2 regions of the Cohnella yongneupensis genome follow, and region 1 is predicted to be linked to the other one. Evidence: predicted binding sites of a transcription regulator. Region 1 holds the regulator's gene; the other holds the start of a gene.
What was found. The regulator LexA, encoded in region 1, represses DNA repair genes until DNA is damaged. The targets are predictions, from matches to a motif close to CGAACATATGTTCG.

Region 1 (9,403 bases):
GAACCATGGGACATGCCGGGCTATGAGCATCCCGTAATCATGGCGGCGGGAACGTTCATCCAAGGCGGCAGTCTGGAGCTGTCGGCGGATGCTCCGATCAGGGAACCCTACATTGCTTACATGCAAGGCGGACTTACTTATGCGCATGTGAAGTTAGCTGTACAGCGGGTTTTGTCGGTTTTCAGCGAACGCGGATATTTGAAAGATCTCGCCCAATAAAACCTTACATGCCTTGACATGTTTTTGCTACGAGGATACAATGTAAGTGATTTCAAAAACAACAGTCAACTGGAAGGTTGGTATGACATGGGCGACGAGATTCGCAGGAATATGGCGTTGTTTCCGATCGGCATCGTAATGAAGCTGACCGACCTGACCGCCCGCCAAATCCGATACTACGAACAACATGAGTTAATCCAGCCCGCTCGCACGGACGGCAATCAGCGGCTGTTTTCTTTCAATGACGTAGAACGTCTTATGGAGATTAAATCGCTGATCGAGAAGGGCGTCAATATCGCGGGAATCAAGCAAGTCATGAATCCTGTCGGGCAGGGCGAGAGCGATGCGACGATTATTAACGAGCAGTCGGAAGTTAAGCGTCGCGAGATGTCCGATTCTCAGCTGCATCGCATGCTGAAGCAACAGCTCATGCAAGGCAAACGTCCAGGTCAAGTTTCTTTGATCCAAGGCGAACTATCGCGCTTTTTCAAAAACAAATAAAACGGCTGATGCCCAATCTAGGAGGCTGTCATGAGCTACACTCGCGAAGATATTAAGCGGATCGCCAAGGAACAGAACGTACGGTTCATCAGACTTCAATTCACGGACCTTCTCGGCACGATCAAGAACGTCGAGATTCCGGTAAGCCAGCTGGACAAAGCGCTCGATAACAAAATGATGTTCGACGGCTCCTCGATCGAAGGATACGTTCGGATCGAAGAATCCGATATGTATTTGTACCCGGATTTGAGCACGTGGGTCGTATTCCCTTGGGTAACGCAAGATCGCGTCGCTCGCCTCATTTGCGACATCTATATGCCGGACGGCACTCCGTTCGCGGGCGACCCTCGCGGCATTCTGAAGCGTGCGCTGCAAGAAGCTGAAGATATGGGCTTCTCGACGATGAACGTAGGACCTGAACCTGAGTTTTTCTTGTTCCAGACGGACGAGAAGGGTAACCCGACTATGGAACTGAACGACCAAGGCGGATATTTCGACCTTGCGCCGACCGACCTAGGCGAGAACTGCCGACGCGATATCGTGCTCATGCTCGAGGAAATGGGCTTCGAGATCGAAGCATCCCACCATGAAGTTGCGCCAGGTCAGCATGAGATCGACTTTAAATACGCAGATGCGATCAAAGCGGCTGACCAAATTCAGACGTTCAAGCTCGTCGTTAAGACGATCGCGCGTCAACATGGCTTACACGCAACATTCATGCCGAAGCCGCTGTTCGGAGTGAACGGTTCCGGTATGCATTGTCACCAATCGCTGTTCCGTGGCAACGAGAACGCGTTCTACGACGCGGACGACAAGCTCGGATTGAGCGCGATTGCTAGACAATACATGGCGGGTATTTTGAGACATGCGCGCGGATTCGCGGCTATCACTAACCCTACGGTCAACTCGTACAAACGACTTGTTCCTGGTTATGAAGCGCCTTGCTATGTGGCATGGTCCGCAAGCAACCGTAGCCCGATGATTCGGATTCCGGCATCCCGCGGCCTTAGCACGCGCATCGAAGCGCGTAACCCGGATCCTGCGGCTAACCCTTACTTGGCGCTTGCCGTCATGCTGAAAGCCGGCTTGGACGGAATCGCGAACAAAATGACTTCCCCGCCGCCGGTCGATCGCAACATCTACGTGATGAGCGAAGAAGAGCGCATCGACGCCGGCATTCCTAGCTTGCCGATCAACTTGAAGGAAGCGCTCAACGAGATGCTTCGCGACGACGTCGTCTGCGAGACGCTCGGCGATCACGCGCTTAGCCACTTCTACGAGCTCAAGGAAATCGAGTGGGACATGTACCGCACGCAAGTCCACCAATGGGAACGCGATCAATATTTGACGATGTTCTAAATCTAGATCGTATTGCTGACCGGCACCGCGATGTCTTCGGACCTTCGCGGGCCGGTTTTTTAGTTGGTGTTCGGGAAACCAAAAACAGGATGGAACAGCGATCCGATCGCTGACCCATCCTGTTTGGTTTTCTTCACGGACATTAGCTATGCGCGGGACTAAGACCTGAGTGTCTTTAACGCGCCGCTCCAAGCGACCACCTGGTCAAGCATACCGTTCAAGTTAGTCAGGTGTAGCTCGGCTGGTTTGAACACGCTGCCGTTCTCGAAATCCGTGAACAACGATAACGCTACATGGACGCGCACGTCCGCTATCGATACTTCCCCTAATATGCCCCGAAGATGCTCGGCAGCGCGGGCGCCACCTACGGAGCCATAGCTGACGATTCCCGCGGCTTTGTTGTTCCACGCTTCGCGCGCGAAATCGATCGCGTTCTTCAACGCTCCCGTGATACTGTGGTTATATTCCGCGACGACGAATACGAAGCCGTCCAAGCTTGCCAGCTTCGTATTCCATGCGGTAGCTTGTTCCGTGGCATCCGCTTCGCCAAGCAGAGGAAGCTTGTATTCAGCGATATCTACGATCTCGTAATTGGCGTCGTTGCGTCCATCGGCAATTTTCTTTACCCACTCGCCGACCTGAGGGCTGACGCGGCCTTGCCGCGTGCTTCCAAGAATGATTCCGATTTTTAACGTTGGCATATAATTCTCCTGTCGAGTGTATTTGTCGTATGTTCAGACAACTCCTATAATGTCCATGAACCGACGTTTTATGCTCGAATGCCATTTTGTCGCACAAAAAAAGAGGTTCCCCAGCCCCGGTGTACGTGGGCAATGGAGAAACCTCTAATTAGTTAAAGCATGTTTACATAAAGGAGCGAATCAGGCCGATGACTTTACCTAGGATGCTGACGTTCGGGTAACGAAGAGGCGACATGCTGGCATTCTCGGGTTGGAGACGGATATGGTCGCGTTCCTTGTAAAACGTCTTGACCGTAGCTTCATTGTCTTCCGTCATCGCGACGACGATATCGCCGTTCGTTGCGTTCGGTTGCTGGCGGACGATAACGTAGTCGCCGTCGTGGATACCGGCTTCGATCATGCTATCGCCTTGTACGGAAAGCATGAATACCGGTTGATCGCCGACCATCGTCGTCGGCAGCGGGAAGTATTCTTCGATGTTCTCCGTAGCGGTAATCGGCACGCCGGCCGTTACTTTCCCGACTAGCGGGATTTGGCGAACGGATGAGGCTAGTCCGTACATGGATTCGTCATCGCCTAGAATCTCGATCGCGCGAGGCTTCGTCGGGTCGCGGCGGATTAAGCCTTTCTTTTCTAGGCGATCCAGGTGACCGTGGACCGTGGAGCTGGAAGCGAGGCCTACAGCTTCGCCGATTTCGCGAACGGACGGGGGATAACCCTTTTCCCTAACTTCAGTCTTAATGAATTCTAAAATGGCATTTTGGCGATTGGACATCTTGGACACGCCAAGCCCTCCCTATGTATCAGTTCATGATGACAAATTATAACACAGAACTCGAGTTCGCACAAACATTCGTTCCGCCGAACAAATGTTCCAAAATTTGTTGACACGATCATGTGTTCGTGTTAATCTGATACCAGAACAAATGTTTGGGGTGAGCGTAAATGGTACATACATGGGTATCCGGATCTTCTGCTCCTGCTTCTACTATTCATAAGATGGTGGCTCCTTTGAAGCCTAGATACGCTGTTAGAACGGCTTCAGCAACGACGCGTTCGCATCGCGGTCTAGGCGTTGCACGCTCCTTGTTTATCGTGATCGCCTTTGTTATCCTGTTCAGCGGCTTTGCGTTCGCACATACGTTCGCATCGAGCGAAGCGGGCACTCCGGCATCTGCGAACGAGATTGTTATCTCCGTTGATAGCGGCGACACCCTGTGGGAATTAGCGGGTACTTATAAGAAGGACAATATGGATACACGCGAAGCCGTTCACGTGCTTATGAAGCGTAATGGACTTGCGTCCTCTTCTTTGCACACCGGACAGACGCTCGTATTGCCGGCAAAGATGCTTCCTTAACAGCATGAGAACAAAATCCGAACACATATTTATAGTTAGTAACTAGATGAACTAAGTCACCTCACAAGTAGCTAGCTTGTATGACTTTACATAAGAACACGTCATGAGAACGCATGTTCTACAGACCGGGAAACCGGTCTGTTTTTGCGTCCGCCGTTTTCTTGACAAGGCAACTGCGTTAATGTCAAAGTAGAGTAGGTATATTGAAGGGAGTGACATCGACATGGAGAAGCATATCCAACGTATTAATGAATTAGCGCGCAAAAGCAAAGCCGAAGGCTTAACGGAAGCGGAAGTCGTCGAGCGCGATCGGCTGCGGAAGGAATACTTGATCAATTTCAAGAAAAACTTCAAGCAACAGCTGGATCAAATCGAAGTCACGGATGAGAAACCAACGATTATTCACTAAATAGATCGATGGCAAACCGCAGCAGTTATTGACGAGGAGGAGCTTTATGTCCCGTTCATGGGAACGCATGGTTCAGAAAAACGCAAAGCAAGTTAACAAACGCCGTAAAAAAAACGGCAAAAAATCGATCAGCGAATCATCGTCACCGCAAGTCGACAAGTTCAAAGGCCGCAATTACGTCGTGCCGATCCTGCTTGTCATGTTGATCGCGCTCTACGTTACGTTAGCTAAACCTTGGTCGGAAGATTTCTTGACCGATCCGACTTTGTTCTGGGTGACGATCGGGTGTTATATGCTGCTCGCGCTGTTCTATTTTATGCGCCGTCCTTATTTGTCCGTTACGCGCGACATGCTGGAGACGCGTAAGTTTACCGGTTACAAGCAATTACGTCCAACGGACGTCCGCAAAATATCGATTCAACCGGGCTATGTCGTCATCGAGACGATCAAAGGCGGTAACTGGGTATTTTCTAAGCTGATGAACCGTTTCCCGATCGAACGGATGACCGAGAGACTAAAAATATACGCAGACCTGCACCATGTGGAGTGGGAACAGAAGACGAAGTGAGGAGAACTTGGGGATGTCGATTAAGGCCGTATTATTCGATCTAGACGATACGTTATTGTGGGATGAGAGAAGCGTTACGGAAGCGTTTCGTAACACGTGCAAACTAGCCGCGGAGTCGACCGGGCTTGACGAGCATGCATTGGAAGCATCCGTGCGCAAAGAAGCGCGCGCCTTATACGAAACCTACGAGACGTTCACTTTTACGCAAATGATCGGAATCAACCCGTTCGAAGCGTTATGGGGCCATTTCAAAAAAGGCGAGCATGAGATGTTCCGAAAGCTGGAGCAGCTCGCGCCGACGTACCGGACGAACGCTTGGACAGCTGGACTGGCAGCGCTTGGCGTCGATAATCCTAGTCTGGGCCAGCAACTTGCCGAGCACTTTCCGGCGCAGCGTCGCAGTCTGCCGTACGTTTATGACGAGACGTTCGCCGTGCTGGACGAGCTTCGGAAAGACTACAAGCTATTGTTACTAACGAACGGCTCGCCTGATTTGCAACAAGAGAAGCTGGACGGAATGCCGACGCTTATTCCGTACTTCGACGCGATCGTCATTTCCGGCGATTTTGGCGAAGGCAAGCCGTCGCCGCGACTGTTCGCCCATGCGACGGAACGTATCGGCATTACGGCGGAAGAAGGCGTAATGGTCGGCGACAAGCTGACGACCGACATTCTCGGGGCGAACCGAGTCGGCATGACATCGATTTGGATCAACCGGCACGAGGCGACTCGCAACGACGAGATCGTACCGAAGCATGAGATCCGCAGCTTAAACGAGCTTCCGGCGCTCTTGAAGACGCTATAACCCGCACTGACAAGGATGAAATAGCAACTCACACTAAAAGACGTATGAACCGATATCGGCTCATACGTCTTTTTGTTATGGATTCAACTATTATTTCACGAACGTCGGATCGTCGTAGCTATGCGCGATCCAGCCTTCCGTCTCGATGAAGAGGCGAACGGCTACGATCTGACGATTGTCCATCAGGGTGAAGAAGTGGGCATAACCTTCAGGTACGGAGATTACGTCGCCGGCTTCGAGCTCGACGTCGAAATAACCGATTTCTTCGTTGCCTTTAATGATGAAGATACCGCGTCCCGCCGTAATCGCGCGAACTTCGTCTTCCGTATGCGTATGCACGTTCTCGAACTTTTTAAGCAGCTCGTCGAGGTTCGGCGTTGCGTCGGACAGAGAAATAATATCCCACGTTTTGTAACCGCGTCTGTCGGCAAGGTCGCGAATTTCCGTATCGAAGGTGGATAGAATTTCGCTCTTGTCCTCGTCGGTCAGCGCGAACTTCTCTTGCAGGTGCGCAGGCAGCTTGGAAGGGTCCCAGTGCTCGTAAAGCACGTCTTGTTTGCTCAGAAACTCGCGTACTTCTTGTTCGCCGCTAATACGCTCGTTCGTATTGCGGATCCGAATTTCAGCCATCGTTAATTCCTCTTTTCCCAATGTGAATTAGTGCCTTAATTATAAACGATATTCCGATGCATGTCGATTGTGCACCTTTTCGTCCCATCCTGATTCTGTTACTATAGAATTTAATGATTTGACAGACGGGAGAAGCGATTCTAATTATGACTTTAACGCATATCAAACCTTCTCTGCAAGAGGAGCTAACCAAACGCATCCTTATTCTTGACGGCGCTATGGGCACGATGATCCAGCAAGCGGATTTGACCGCGAACGACTTCGGAAGCGAGGATTTGGACGGCTGCAACGAGATTCTCGTATTGACTAGACCGGACGTCATCCAAAGCATTCACGAAGCGTATTTGGCCGCGGGTTCCGATATTATCGAGACGAATACGTTCGGCGCGACCAGCATCGTGCTGCAGGAATACGATATTCCTGAAAAAGCGAGAGAGATCAATCTTGCGGCTGCGAAGCTAGCACGCGCGGCTTGCGATAAATATTCGACGCCGGATAAGCCGCGGTTCGTGGCCGGCGCGCTCGGACCGACGACGAAGACGCTGTCCGTCACCGGCGGCGTCACGTTCGACGAGCTTGTCGTAAGTTATCGCGAGCAAGTCGTGGCGCTCATCGAGGGTGATGTAGACGTCATCTTGATCGAGACTTCCCAGGATACGTTAAACGTTAAGGCGGCGAGCATCGCCGTTCGCCAAGCGTACGAAGAGACGGGCGTGACGCTACCGATCATGATCAGCGGCACGATCGAGCCGATGGGCACGACGCTCGCGGGCCAGAACATCGAGTCTTTCTACGTGTCGCTCGAGCATCTGAAGCCGATCTCGATCGGTCTTAACTGCGCGACGGGACCGGAATTCATGCGCGATCATCTGCGGACGCTGTCCGGCATCGCAAGAGCAGCCGTCAGCTGCTATCCGAACGCGGGGTTGCCGGACGAGAACGGGCATTATCATGAATCGCCGGAATCGCTAGCGAAGAAGCTGCTGGCGTTCGCGGAGCAGGGCTGGATTAACATCGCCGGCGGTTGCTGCGGAACGACTCCCGCGCATATGGCCGCTTTGGCGAAAGTAATGGAAGGCGTCACTCCTCGTGCAATGGTCGGGCAACATCCGCCTGCCGTATCCGGCATCGAGACCGTCTATATCGAGGATGACAATCGACCGATCATGATCGGCGAGCGGACGAACATTTCCGGCTCGCGGAAGTTCAAGCGGCTCATCAAGGAAGAGAAATTCGACGAAGCTTCCGATATCGCGCGTGCCCAGGTGAAGGGCGGCGCGCAAATTATCGATATTAACTTGCAGGATACCGATATCGACGAGGAATACGCGGTCAATCAATTTTTGCCGATGGTCACGAAGAAGATCAAAGCGCCGCTTATGCTCGATTCGACCTACGATCATATTATCGAACTAGGTCTTAAATATTCGCAAGGCAAGGCAATCATCAACTCGATTAACTTGGAAGACGGCGAATCGAAGTTCGAGAAAATTTTGCCGCTCATCCATCAGTACGGAGCGGCTGTCGTCTGCATTCTGATCGACGAGCGGGGACAAGCGGTATCTCGCGAAGCGAAAATGGAAGTGGCTACGCGCTCTTATGAGCTCCTAACGGGTAAATATGGGATGCAGCCGGACGATATTATTTTCGACCCGAATATGTTCCCGATCGGCTCGGGTGACCCGCAATATATCGGATCCGCCGTCGAGACGATCGAAGGCATCCGGATGATCAAAGAGAAGTACCCGCGCGCGAAAACGATTCTCGGCCTAAGCAACATCTCGTTCGGTTTGCCGGACGCAGGCCGCGAAGTGCTGAACTCCGTCTATCTCTACCATTGCACGAAAGCCGGTCTCGACTACGCGATCGTGAATACCGAGAAACTCGAGCGTTACGCGTCCATTCCGGAACACGAGCGCAAGCTGGCGGAAGCGCTCATCTACGACACGAACGACGAGACGCTCGCCGCGTTCGTCGCGGCTTTCCGCGACAAGAAAGTCGAGAAGAAGGTCAAAGCATCAAACCTGACGCTAGAAGAACGGTTATCCGGTTATGTGGTCGAAGGAAGCAAGGACGGACTCCCGGCCGATATCGACGCGGCTCTGCAGAAGTATGCTCCGCTCGAAATCATCAACGGTCCGCTTATGGCGGGGATGGAAGAAGTCGGCCGTCTATTTAACAACAATGAGCTAATCGTAGCCGAAGTGCTGCAGAGCGCGGAAGTAATGAAAGCGTCCGTTGCGCAGCTCGAGCCGCACATGGAGAAAGACGAGTCGGCCGTCAAAGGCAAAATCCTGCTCGCGACCGTTAAAGGCGACGTGCACGATATTGGCAAAAACCTCGTCGAGATCATTTTGTCCAACAACGGCTACAAGATCGTGAACCTCGGCATCAAAGTGCCGCCGGAGCAAATTATCGAAGCGGCTCGCGCGGAGAAACCGGATGCGATCGGCCTCTCCGGCTTGCTCGTCAAGTCGGCTCAGCAGATGGTCATAACGGCGCAAGATTTGCGCACGGCGGGCATCGATGCTCCGATATTGGTAGGCGGGGCGGCGCTGACCCGCAAGTTCACCAAAAACCGTATCGCGCCAGAGTACGACGGAATCGTCATGTACGCGAAAGACGCGATGGACGGACTCGATATCGCGAATAAGCTGGGCGATCCCGCGCATCGGAAACGCATTACCGAAGAGCATTGGGCAGAGCAGAAAGCGCTGGCCGAGCAAGCGGAGCAACCGAAGGTGCTGCCGGAGCTCACGCGGGCCCGCCGTTCGGAAATTTCGCAGGACGCGCCGATCTTCAAGGCGCCGGACTTCGAGCGTCACGTAATCCGCGATTATCCGCTTAATCAC
Region 2 (4,150 bases), on a different contig from region 1:
AACAGAGCGCGTGTGGATGCGAAGATCAGAAATCGACTCCATTACACGACAACAGAAAGTTACCTGTCGCCATTATCGGTGGCGGACCAGTAGGATTAGCTGCGGCTGCCAACCTGATAGCAAAGGGAGAATCATTTGTGCTCTTCGAGGCGGCAAGTCAAGTGGCGGGGAATATCCAACAATGGAGTCACGTTCGTCTCTTTTCTCCATGGCAGTATAACATCGATAAGGCAGCTAAGAAACTGCTTGAGGTTCATGGCTGGAAAGCACCCATAGATACAACTCTACCGACAGGGGATGATCTGGTGAAACAGTATCTTGATCCTCTTTCTAAATTACCTCAAATCAAACCTTACGTTCACTACGATTCCAAAGTTGTCGCCGTAGGCCGTAAAGGTATAAACAAACTGAAAACAGCAGGTCGCGATACATTGCCGTTCGTTCTGTATGTTGATAAGGATGGTAAGCGAATCGCATACGAAGCAAAAGCGGTAATAGATGCTTCTGGAACCTGGTCCAGCCCCAATCCGGCGAATTCCGAAGGGATTTGGACTGAGGATGAACTTGCATTGAACAACAAAATCACTTACAGCATACCTGATGTTTTGGGAAATCAAAGAGAACAATACGCCAACAAGAAAGTCCTTGTCGTCGGCAGTGGTCACTCCGCCATCAATGCCTTGCTTGATCTTGAACGTCTACAAGAGCAGGAACCGTCAACCGGCATAGTCTGGATCATCCGGAAACCTAAAGTAGAAGATGTATATGGCGGCAAAGAGAGCGATAGTCTTCAGGAACGCGGGGCGCTTGGCATACGTCTTCAAAGGCTCGTGGAATCGGGTAAAGTAGCAGTACAGACCGCTTTCAACATCCAGAGCTTCACGAATGATGAGGGACATATCACGGTTATCGGCAAAAAGAATGGGGAAACTCTTCGAATCGAAGGCATTGATGAAATAATCAGTAATACAGGATCGAGACCAGATTTAAGTTTTCTAAGAGAAATCAGAATTGACATCGACTCAGCCTTAGAAAGCGTAAACGTACTCGGTCCGCTTATTGATCCAAATGTCCACAGCTGTGGAACCGTACGGCCGCATGGGGAAAGGGAGTTACGGCAGCCTGAAACCAACTTTTATATCGTCGGATCTAAAAGTTACGGCCGAGCGCCAACGTTCCTAATGGCTACGGGATACGAGCAAGTGCGATCGATCGTTGCTGCCTTGTCAGGTGACTGGGAATCAGCAACGAACATAGAATTGGATTTGCCGGAAACTGGAGTTTGCAGTGTCGACTTGCAAAATTATTGCGAAAGCGGAACATCTAACAATAGCGTTGCCACGAAATCAAAATGCTGCTGTTAAGCCCAAATCGGGGATTAATATTAATCTAACTATGTAGAAGGACAAGAACATACATTGATTAGACTCCGCGCGCTGCGCGGAGTTTTTGTTTTATAGATGTAAGTTCTTGTCCTTTGCCCAAGACAAGAACTTACATTGTTTCCCGACAGAGGTCAAGAACTTACATCGTTTACCGCAAATGGGTAACGAACCTGAAACAGAAAGCGCTCACACCCGAACCAGATTGATCACTGCCTTTTCAATTTAACTCCACATCACATTGAAGGAATAACAGGGACTCAGCTAAGCAACAATACACTGGAAACAATCAACCAGAAGAGGGGTTGTCTGCTCACATGCTCGATACCAAAACGATTGAAATCGTAAAGTCAACGGCACCGGTTCTTAAACATGTCGACGAGCTTTCCGGATCAAAAAATCGAGTGAAGTCATATGTTTGTTACGATTCACCAACGGATGAAGATCGTTTGGCCCAAGGGTTTGATAAAGATGGACGTATAGATTTGAATGTGCTGTCATCAATAAAGCCTACTGAACAAGCGGAGTATTATTTCTGCGGATCCGTTCCTTTCATGGAAAGCATCGCTAAGATGCTCCGGCAACTGTATATACCTAAAGAGGACTTTCATTACGAGTCCTTTAGTCCGCTTGCGCTGTTGGATGAGGAGTGACTACTGACTAAATGAAGAACAACGGATGCCATTAATTAATGGCATCCGTTTTTTTCGTTACTTGCCGTTAATGTCATGGGTAACTATTTTGCGAATTTCTGAACACCAAAAGTGACGGTTTAGATTTATCGCAAAATTAGTATGGATACGAGAACTTATGTTCGTGTATAATGAGGACACCAATTCTCTAGAGGGTGATCATATTGGTACACAAACTTGAAGACAATGGAATCTGGGAAGCATCGCGGATGATGCTGCCTGAGCACAAAGAGCGCATTATATCACTCGGCAAATTGATTTTAAATCCGCCACGAACGCGGCCGATACTAGATGAGCAGGAGAGCGATGAAATCATGCGGGTACTTATGGAGTCGCTGGGGCTACGGATACTAGCAGAATTCAAAATGTTTCATGAGTTCGAAGATTGTTCGGCGATCGGCGTGGTTGAACGAGTTGATCCATACAGCAGGAGGTTCATCATCGACGGCGAGTGGTTCAAAGTGAATGACATTATCGGAGCATCAATTGTTGGCGCATAAATACTATTGCACAAATAACGCTACCAAGCCTAGGAACTGTGTCTTCGTATCACACTTTTGTTCATATTTAACGAGATAAGGCTGCCGCAATGGCAGCCTATCTGATTATTTAAAGCAAGTTATTAGTTACTGTTCCGAATCTATGATACTTTTTCCCGCAAGCATCAGTATTAAGACTCCAGAGAACATAAGAGCAAAAAGAAAAATGATATAAAACATATCGGTACACCTCCATAATTCTAGCGATTAACAAGGTAAAGAAATACGGACAAAGCAATTATTACGCACAGGACATATAACCAACCTATCCGCGCCCACTTTTTTTTAGTTCCCTGCCCGTATCCAGGGTTCTCATTCTTGTTCTGTTTCGAGAAACCAACCATTAAAGTGGCAGCAAAACCTATAATCATGACTACAACGACAGCTATTAGCAATAGTCCGGTATTCATATATACACCCTTTTTTGATGGAATCAATGCATCATCAAATCTGCTCGAGTAAAGAATAATGGACTACGATTCATTCAACACCATCCAATTTTAATAAACTTTACACCATCCAATTTGGTCAATCTTGAGGAAAAGTTATATAAAAATTGAACACGCTCGTAGGGTTTCGCTTCCTGCGCACTGTCAGATTACTTATACATTCAAATCTAATTCCCTAATCGCTTTACTAAAATGGGAGATGCCCAAACGGATGTCCTCAGCTTTGGGTCTCGCAAAAGTAAAACGAACAAATCCTGAGTCTGACCCATAAACACTGCCTGGTACAAAAACGACACCCTTTTTAATCGACTCGTCCAGTAGCTTGCTATCGTTAATCTGGTTGTTAAATTTACACCACAGATGAAGACCACCCTGAGGAATGGTGTATTGTGCTGCACTGGGGAGTTCCTGTTCTAAAGCTTCGATCAATAAATCCCGCTTAAACCGCAATTCCATACGCAAACGATCTAAATGAGGTTCAAAATAGGATGATTTTATAAATTGCCCAGCTACTTGCTGTGGAATAATACTCAAGCCAAAATCCATTTGCTGTCTCGCATCGGCGAGCCTTTCTACAATGGAATGCGGCGCCACCATCCAACCGATTCGCAAGCCGGATGCAGCAATTTTGGAGAAGGAGCCAATATAGAGAATTGCGCCCGCGGAATCTTTGGCTTTAAGCGGAAGGGGCGCTTCACCATCGTACGAAGTTAAGCTAAACGGATCATCTTCAACAATCGGAAGTCCCAGTTCACTCGTAACATCGAGAAATTGCTTGCGACGTTCATCACTTAGAACCGCACCTGTAGGATTTTGGTAGTTTGGGTTTAGAAACAGCATCTTGATCCTATGCTTTTTATATAAGGCTCTAATATCCTCAGCCTGCGCTCCTTCAGCATCCACGGGAAGACGGAACAATCGAAGTCCCGCTGATTGGAACATAGGTAAGGAGTAGCAATAAGAAGGATCTTCTATGGCAACCGCATCTCCAGGTGATAGGAGACACTGTGTAATTAGATATAAAGATTGTTGGGAACCCGATGTGATGAGTATCGATGATTCAGTTGTTTGAATTCCTCGATATTTCG

Region 2: the regulator LexA is predicted to act here: its motif matches at 2,186-2,199, upstream of ACFPQ4_RS02130 (YolD-like family protein).

Annotation. Positions count from the first base shown of each region.
Region 1 covers NZ_JBHSNC010000056.1:244,804-254,206, forward strand. Annotated here, with positions in the region: gene ACFPQ4_RS20890 (methionine gamma-lyase family protein) at 1-219, shown strand, start outside; gene ACFPQ4_RS20895 (MerR family transcriptional regulator) at 307-720, shown strand; gene glnA (type I glutamate--ammonia ligase) at 751-2,079, shown strand; gene ACFPQ4_RS20905 (NADPH-dependent FMN reductase) at 2,238-2,780, opposite strand; gene lexA (transcriptional repressor LexA) at 2,944-3,564, opposite strand; gene yneA (cell division suppressor protein YneA) at 3,726-4,139, shown strand; gene ACFPQ4_RS20920 (DUF896 domain-containing protein) at 4,363-4,548, shown strand; gene ACFPQ4_RS20925 (hypothetical protein) at 4,595-5,116, shown strand; gene ACFPQ4_RS20930 (HAD family hydrolase) at 5,130-5,921, shown strand; gene ACFPQ4_RS20935 (1,2-dihydroxy-3-keto-5-methylthiopentene dioxygenase) at 6,012-6,551, opposite strand; gene metH (methionine synthase) at 6,698-9,403, shown strand, end outside.
Region 2 covers NZ_JBHSNC010000007.1:5,816-9,965, forward strand. Annotated here, with positions in the region: gene ACFPQ4_RS02120 (NAD(P)-binding domain-containing protein) at 1-1,364, shown strand, start outside; gene ACFPQ4_RS02125 (NO-inducible flavohemoprotein) at 1,700-2,035, shown strand; gene ACFPQ4_RS02130 (YolD-like family protein) at 2,284-2,574, shown strand; gene pdxR (MocR-like pyridoxine biosynthesis transcription factor PdxR) at 3,216-4,150, opposite strand, start outside.